DNA from 2 places in the Priestia sp. 53B2 genome. Region 2 is predicted to be linked to the other one. Evidence: riboswitches for the same ligand, from Rfam matches in the RefSeq annotation. Region 2 holds a riboswitch; the other holds the start of a gene.
The links. Region 2 has a riboswitch for FMN ahead of ACN6NE_RS06405 (ECF transporter S component). Riboswitches for the same ligand answer to the same signal wherever they lie in the genome.
Positions count from the first base shown of each region.

Region 1: linked by a shared signal. The riboswitch ahead of ribE (riboflavin synthase) and the one ahead of ACN6NE_RS06405 (ECF transporter S component) in region 2 are both predicted to bind FMN.

Region 1 covers NZ_JBLZXA010000020.1:649,939-654,370, forward strand. Annotated here, with positions in the region: gene ACN6NE_RS17425 (bifunctional homocysteine S-methyltransferase/methylenetetrahydrofolate reductase) at 1-626, opposite strand, end outside; SAM riboswitch class I at 734-840, opposite strand; gene ACN6NE_RS17430 (YkvI family membrane protein) at 1,184-2,218, shown strand; FMN riboswitch at 2,326-2,476, shown strand; gene ribE (riboflavin synthase) at 2,755-3,414, shown strand; gene ACN6NE_RS17440 (bifunctional 3,4-dihydroxy-2-butanone-4-phosphate synthase/GTP cyclohydrolase II) at 3,431-4,432, shown strand, end outside.
Region 2 covers NZ_JBLZXA010000008.1:593,629-598,060, forward strand. Annotated here, with positions in the region: gene ACN6NE_RS06390 (RecQ family ATP-dependent DNA helicase) at 1-277, opposite strand, end outside; gene ACN6NE_RS06395 (YpbB family protein) at 301-1,350, opposite strand; gene ACN6NE_RS06400 (ferredoxin) at 1,608-1,856, shown strand; gene ACN6NE_RS06405 (ECF transporter S component) at 1,935-2,510, opposite strand; FMN riboswitch at 2,665-2,807, opposite strand; gene serA (phosphoglycerate dehydrogenase) at 3,107-4,432, shown strand, end outside.

The DNA.
Region 1 (4,432 bases), on a different contig from region 2:
ATCATATGATAAGGACCTAAACGGCAGTTTAGCCCGACAACATCTGCTCCCAAGTCTTCTAATTCTTTTAATGCATCTGCTAAAGGGCGGCCATCTTGCAGTACGCCAATATCATGCAGGGAAACATGGGTAATAATAGGCTTATCCGTTTCTTTTCTTGCCAGTGTAAGAACGGTCTTTAATTCTTCGAAATCATAGTATGTTTCAAATAAAAGGCCATCCACGCCTTCATTTAAAAGCCAAAACATTTGTTCACGAATGCTTCGCTTAACCTCTTCTAAACTAATAGCGTTTTTTTGGAAAGAACGAATACCGCCGAGTGTACCAACCACGTAAGCCTGATCTTTTGCAGCTTGTTTCGCTAATTTTACACCAGCAATATTGATGTCTTTGACTGAATCTTCTAATCCATAACGGGCAAGTTTTTGATAATTAGCAGCGTACGTATTTGTTTGAATAACGTTTGCACCAGCTTCTACATAGGCTCTGTGAATACGAGAAACCTCTTCTGGTTTGGTGATGTTTAGTTCTTCAAAACAGCTGTCAATACCGTGTGAGTAAAGGAGGGTACCAGTGGCACCATCCCCAATTAAAATTTTAGACTTTAAATCTTCAAGTAACCCCATGTCAAAACCTCCTTAAATTGTTCCGCTTCTATTTCACGAGTGATTCGTTTTATGCAATATGCCGATAAAATAGAAAAAGTCTTCTTAAGAAGAAGACTTTTTTCGCCTTCTTATCTTCCAAGCAATAAATTGCTTGCTGGATTTAGCACCATGTCTCTAACGACTGGTTGCTGAGGTTTCAAAGGGCCAGTCCCTCCACCTCTCATGATAAGAATCAATTGTATATAATTGAAACATATTTTTTTAAATAGAAAGAATACTTATTTAATAATTTATCTGATTTTTAGAAATTATACAACAGTAAATTGTGAATTTCCAGCAAATATTGAGGAAAATTTAAAAGCTAAAGGGAAAATATCCGTATATTTTGTTTGAAAATGACTGTTATGTTAGGGTTAAGGAGTTTTTTGTGAGAAATGCAAAAAGAAAATGAAAAATAAAAAATAAACGAAAAGGCACAAACGCTGGGATATGCGTAGATTTACACGTAAAAAGGCTCGTCTTTTTTTAATCGTTTCTACATATAGTGAACTATGAAGGGTAGAAGGGTGATGGGCATGAAAAGGTGGAAACTCACGCTGCAGGTTGCTGCTACGTATGTAGGCACCGTTGTAGGAGCCGGTTTTGCAACAGGCAAGGAAATCGTTCAATTTTTTACACAGTACGGGGAACTTGGAATGGTTGGAATTTTGGTCAGCGGCTTGTTTTTTATTTGGCTAGGTTCGAAAATGATGCTGCTTTCGCACGCAATTGGGGCTTCTTCTTATCAGCAGCTTAATACATATTTATTTGGTGATGTGCTTGGAAAAGCGGTAAACGGTGTAATGATTGTCATTTTATTTGGAGTAACTTCAGTCATGCTAGCGAGTACGGGGGCAATAGGAAAAGAACAGTTCGGGCTGTGGCCTCCTGTTGGGATGATTTTTACAATTGTTTTAACTTATATATTTATCGCAAAAGGAATTAACGGTATTTTAATGGTTAATTCTCTTGTTGTGCCGATGATGCTTTCATTTGCTTTTATCATCTTTGTGCCAAATATCAGCTATTTCTCACTGATTCAAACGAAGCCGGATTTAACGCTCGTCACACAGTGGAAGTGGGCGGTTAGTCCCTTTTTATATATTTCCCTAAATCTAGCTTTGGCGCAGGCCGTTTTGGTTCCATTAGGAAGCTCGGTGAAAGATAGGAGCGTGATTAAAAAAGGGGCCGTAATAGGAGGATGTGTACTTACGTTTATGCTTGTTTCTACTCATCTTGCCCTTTCCAATTTGCCTTATTCATTTCAACTTGATATTCCGATGAGTGCCGTTGTTAAAAATATCTCAGCGTGGGTGAATGTTTTATTTACGGTAGTTGTGTTAGGCGAGATTTTTACTACATTGATTGGAAATGTATTTGGAATCGCTAAGCAGCTTCAGTCATTTCTTCCCCTGAATGACAAACAAGCTTTTGCGTTTATTATCTTGGCTTGCTTTATTATTGGGCAATTCGGATATGCCCAGCTTCTTGAGTTTTTGTATCCGATATTTGGCTATATTGGACTAGCTTTTGTATGGATGCTATGTATTAAAAAAGAAAAAATAAGCTAAAAGCTGGATTTTAAAGAATAGATGTGAAGAAACGAAGTTAAATGATGTGACAAGTCGATTTTACTTTGCTATAATGTAAAACAAATGAGACTATAGCAGTCGAATATATTATCCTTCGGGGTCGGGTGTAAGTCCCAACCGGCGGTGATAAAGCGTATGCTTTTAAGCCCGTGACCCGTTTTCATACGATGTATGTTAGCGGTGGATCTAGTTAAAATCTAGAGCCGACAGTAAAAGTCTGGATGGGAGAAGGATCAGGAAGCACAGTTGTTTTTTTGTGTTGAATTAATAAGGGACACGCTTGCCTTTTTTAAAGCTACCCTTGTTTTTGTACACAAAATATAACTGTTTATTTCGTATACAATTAGCGGAATTTTGCATAGATAAAACTGATTCAGCTCAGCCGACCCCTTGGACATTTGTTCAAGGGGCTTTTTTATTTTCAGTGGTTGGGGGAAAGATAAATATGAAAAAAAAGCAGCTGCTATTTCAAAACGGTATAAGAAGTTGGAATAGCGCCAAAGCAGGTGAAGAAAATGTTCACAGGTATCATTGAAGAAATTGGAAAAATAAAACGTATTCAAAAGGCCACAGAAGCAATTGTTCTTACGATTGATGCGAAGACCGTGTTAGAAGATGTGAACTTAGGGGACAGTATTTCAGTTAACGGCGTTTGTTTAACCGTAACGGCTTACTCTCAAAATGAATTTACGGTCGATGTCATGCCCGAGACGATTAAAGCAAGTACCCTTCAGCTTCTAACCGTTGGATCACGTGTTAACTTAGAACGGGCGATGGCTGCAAATGGCCGGTTTGGAGGGCATTTCGTTAGCGGACACGTTGATGGAATTGGAACCATTGTAAGCAAAACACGTAAAGGAAATGCCTTTTATTATGAAATTCAAGTCGATCCTGAACTTCGTGAATTTATGATGTTAAAAGGATCTGTTTCCGTAGACGGAACAAGTCTTACTATTTTTGATGTCAGCAACCAATCATTTACTATTTCTCTTATTCCTCATACGGTGCTTCACACAGTCGTTGGAGACAAACAGCAAGGAGACAAGGTGAATATTGAATGCGATATGTTAGCTAAATATATGCATCAGATGATGACAAATAAGTCAACTCCTGGCGCCTCGAATCGTTCAGGTAACATGAAGGATTTATTACAGCAGCATGGTTTTACAAATTAACAGTGAGGTGAAAGAGATGTTTCATAAAGTAGAAGAAGCCATTGAAGAGTTAAAAAAGGGAAAAGTGGTTATTGTATGCGATGATGAAGATCGAGAAAACGAAGGAGATTTTATTGCATTAGCCGAAAAAACGACGCCTGAGGTTATTAACTTTATGGCTACTCATGGAAGAGGATTAATTTGTACACCTGTTAATGAAGAAATTGCGCATAAATTGAATCTTCACCCGATGGTAGCGAACAATACGGATGTACATGGAACAGCATTTACAGTAAGTATTGATCATATTTCAAGTACAACAGGTATCAGTGCATACGAACGCTCTGCTACCGTTATGGCTCTTGTAAATGAAGCGACGGTAGCAAGTGATTTTCAACGCCCAGGACATATTTTCCCATTGATTGCAAAAGACGGGGGCGTTCTGCAGCGTGCAGGTCATACAGAGGCTGCTGTTGATTTAGCAGTATTAGCAGGAGGAAAGCCTGCGGGTGTTATTTGTGAAATTATGAATGAAGATGGAACAATGGCACGCGTACCGGATTTAACAAAAATTGCAGAGCAATTTGATTTAAAAATGATTACAATAAAAGATTTGATTGCCTACCGCCGCAAACATGACCAGCTTATTAGCCGTGAAGTAGAAGTGAGCTTACCTACGGCATTTGGTGAGTTTAAAGCTGTAGGATATACAAATAAACTTGATAATAAAGAACATGTGGCTCTTATCAAAGGTGATATTGATCATAATAGCCCCGTTCTCGTTCGCGTTCACTCTGAGTGTTTGACTGGAGATGTGTTTGGTTCTGAACGCTGCGACTGTGGTCCTCAGCTTCACGCAGCTCTTACGCAAATTGAAGAAGAAGGACGCGGCATTCTGCTGTATATGCGTCAAGAGGGCAGAGGTATTGGTTTACTAAATAAGCTAAGAGCATATAAGCTGCAGGAAGAAGGATACGATACCGTAGAAGCGAATGAAAAACTCGGATTTGCTGCAGATTTACGAGAGTATGGAATCGGT
Region 2 (4,432 bases):
CTTGTTGTAGGAAACTATTTAAGGCAATAACTCGCTTTTCTCCGCTTGCCTTTAGTTGTTGAACTTGATCTTCCATCAGTGAAATTAAAGGAGATACAATCAGCACCGGTCGGTTCAACAAATAAGCTGGGAGCTGATAGCACAATGATTTTCCTGTTCCTGTAGGAAGAACCGCTAACACATTATGACCCGTTAAAATATCTTGAATAATCTCTTTTTGTCCTAGTCGAAATTGGCTATAGCCAAATTGTTTCTGTAGAAGTTGTTCTATCTTCACATCAAACACCACTTTTTTTAGTATCAGGTAAAATGTTTTGCTAATACGAGACGAATCTGAAAATAGGTAACGTCGTCTTTTACTTCTTCTTTTATCACCTTTAATTTATTTGTACGCAAACCTTCAAAGGCTGAGATAATTTCTTCCTGCTGCTTAGGCGATACGTATGCATCGATTGAAAAAGATGGAACAAACAGAGCTAATTCTGCAATATGATCTTCAATTGTACTTTCTTTTAAACGCCTTATATAAGCAATTTCTTCAAGCGTCTTGCCTTTTTGAAGCCAGCTATACGTTTTTAACGTCGAGCTTGTCAAAGGCAATTCTAAATATAGATCACGTAAAAAAGAAGAAAGTACATGAAAGCTTTCATTATTTTTACTCACTTTTTCAATGATATGGTGAATAACCCCTAAAAGCTGAATATGAACATAATGCTCATCGAGTTCATATTGATATGCTAACTGATTTTTTGTAAAGCCTACTCTTTGGTATCCAGTCAGTTGCAAAACAAAAAGAGACGCGTCCCGTTCCGTACAACCTTTCAAGCACGTTCGGAGCTCTTTGAATAGCTCGGCGGCTAACTCTTGACGCGTTTGCTTTTGAGACATAATATACGTTTTGACCCATTGAATCACCTCAGGATTTTTGGAAATGGGTAAAAACCCTTTTTGAAAATACTGTAGGTTTGATAAGGTCTGAATGAACAAAGTGATTCTTGCTAAAAATAATTGAGTACTGCTTGCGAATTTCCATCCGTCTAAAGCTGGATGAAAGGGTCGAGCCGTCAGTTCATCTTCAAGGCGTGCTTGTCCCTTATCTGTCATCACATACTTTTGATTTTCAGTTTCTTCAATATACTGCTGTTCTTTTAAATATGCAACGCAGGTTTCAAAAGACCGTTTATCTAAGTAAACAAATGACTGAAAAAGAAACGAAATTCCAAAAATTTTTCCGTCTTGAATCGTTTGAGCTGACTTTTTACCTGTTAATAAATGATAAATACCATAGGCGGTTCGCTCACCTTTTAACTGTTTTATACAAAATAAAATGCTAACTTGAATATAATTCAAAGGTGTCAACTTCCTTTCTCATTCATTGTACCAAAAGTGACCAATAGCATGTGAGATAAAGGCTTTTTAGCTCTTTCCTTTATGTATCAAAACGTTTGGGTAAGTGAAGAAACCTTGATTTGATAAGCATTCTCAGTGACTTTTCTATTGAAAAGTTTTATAAATCATTTTACAATGAATAAGGAGAAATTTCACTCTTGATTCGCGAAGAGATTATATAATGAGAAATTTTCGAACACTTTACAGGAGGTCTTGTTATGCCAAAATATACAATTGTTGATAAAGATACTTGCATCGCATGCGGCGCTTGCGGAGCAGCAGCACCAGACATTTATGATTATGATGATGAAGGTATTGCATTCGTAACATTAGATGATAACCAAGGTGTAGTAGAAATTCCAGAAGATCTAGAAGATGATATGATGGATGCAATGGAAGGCTGCCCTACGGATTCAATTCGCGTAGCGGATGAAAAATTCGAAGGCGATGCTAATAAATTCGAATAAGTATTGAACAAACCTGTAGTGTACACGCTGCAGGTTTTTTTATATATAAAAATCGCTCTCCCCGGGAGAGCGATTGAATTAAACAGCAATGCGACGCGTGATCCATTGCTTCATTTTTGAAAACAATAAGACAAAGATAACCCCTGTTGCTGCTCCTTTTATTAAGTTAAACGGCAAAATACCTGCAACGATATATTGACGTGCTTGTTCACTAGACATTTCTGGCGATTGTAAGAAGATTGTATACGCTGGTAAGAAGACATAATAATTTAAGACAGCCATGAGTACCGTCATTACCACCGTACCCGTAACCAAACCTATCGTTACGCCTTTAGCCGTTTTAAATCGGTTGAACATGTATGATACAGGAAGAACGAACAGTAAACCAGCCACAAAGTTCGCCACTTGACCAACTGGAACCCCTGTAGCGCTTCCTTGAATTAAATAATTCAATAAATTTTTTATTCCTTCTACTATAACAGCAGCCATCGGTCCAAATACAAGTGCTGCTACGAGTGCAGGAATTTCGCTAAAATCAATTGTTAAAAACGGAGGTAATCCAGGAATTGGAAAATTAATCATCATTAAAATATAAGCAATACTACTTAACATTCCTAGTATAACCAGCTTTTGAGTTTTCTTACTTTGTTGCATCTTGCCTCTCTCCTTCTTTGTGATCCACTCTTCAAAGAAGAAAGGTTCAACTTTATATCCCCACGCAAAAACCTCCCAACAAATGATTCGTTGAGAGGTGACATGGCAGGCATATTTAATAAACGTTCATCACATTAGGTTTTGAACGCTGAACCTCCACCTTCTCCCATCCAGACTGTACTGTCGGCTTTGGAATTTCACCAAATCTGCTCGTATGTATTACATATAAGCTCGCGGGCTCAAAACAATTTGTTTTTTACCGCCGGTCGGGAATTTCACCCTGCCCCGAAGATAGACCAATATTTAATTATGAATTTATTATATGTTATCTCGAATTAAAAGTAAATAAAGAAGTTTTTTAATCCCTATTAAACTGATGTCTTTTATAAACTTCATTACTGTTTTTATATGTGAAATAAGGAAATAAGTTCATAACCAACAGCATTATGACATATTTATAGTTTCAATTTTACGTTTATAATTGTGTATTTGATAACTAATCGTAAAGTTTGAAAAATATAATTGACAGAATTTTTTTAATATGGTAAATTATCAAATATTTGATGATAGTAAAATCCAAGGGAGATGTTCACGTCATGTATAATGTATTAGTAGCTGATTCAATTAGCAATGAAGGTCTTGCTCCACTACTTGAAGCTCCTCATGTGAATCTTACGCGAAAAAAAGTTGAAGAAGTTGAGAATGATTTGCATACGTACGATGCGCTTTTAGTACGGAGTGCTACGACGGTTACAGAGGATTTGCTGGCAAAAATGCTGAATTTAAAAATTGTTGCTCGCGCTGGAGTAGGGGTCGATAATATTGATATTGAAGCCTCAACCAAACGAGGGGTTGTCGTTATTAACGCGCCGAACGGAAATACCATTTCAACGGCGGAACATACATTTGCTATGATGGCTAGCTTGTTTCGTCATATCCCCCAAGGAAATGCTTCAGTTAAAGCGCGCGAATGGAACCGCTCAGCATTTGTTGGAACAGAGCTTAATCGCAAACACCTGGGCATTATCGGATTTGGACGAATTGGGTCAGAGCTTGCCAAACGCGCAAAAGCCTTCAATATGAGCGTTCACGTTTACGATCCTTTTTTAACCTCTTCCCGAGCTGAAAAGCTAGGCGTAGAATTATTATCCCTGGATGAATTACTAGCAGCAGCGGATGTAATTACCGTGCACACTCCGCTTACGAAAGAAACAAAGGGATTGCTCAATCATGACACATTAGCCAAAACAAAGAAGGGTGTGTTTTTATTAAACTGCGCACGCGGCGGGATCATTGATGAAAAAGCCTTAGTTCATTATTTAGAAATTGGCCATGTTCAAGGTGCAGCTATTGACGTATTTGAAGTTGAGCCGCCGATTGATAACCCTTTGTTACATTTTGATCAAGTTATTACAACTCCCCATTTAGGAGCTTCTACAAAAGAAGCCCAGCTTAACGTTGCTGAGGACGTGGCACATGACGTTTTGCGTTTTCTAGAAGGTAATCCTGTAAGCTCATCCATTAATTTGCCAACGCTTTCTAAAGAAGTTTTTGAAAAAATCCAGCCGTTTACGAGCCTTACTAAACAAATGGGAGCCATTTTATCACAATGCATGCGAGAACCTGTTCAGCATATCTCTATCTCCTACGGAGGTACAGTGACGGATTTGGAAACCACTTATATTACACGGAGCTTGTTATCAGGCTTTTTAACTCATCGGATCGACTCACCTGTTAACGAAGTCAATGCTTCTATGATTGCCAAAGAACGAGGAATTACATTTGGTGAAAAAACATCGGAAGATACGCAAGGATATTCCAATATGATTGACGTTACCGTAACAGGCGAACAGCGTACATTTACCATTACGGGCACCTATATAGCAGGCTATGGACCTCGAATTGTTAATATTGATTCGTTT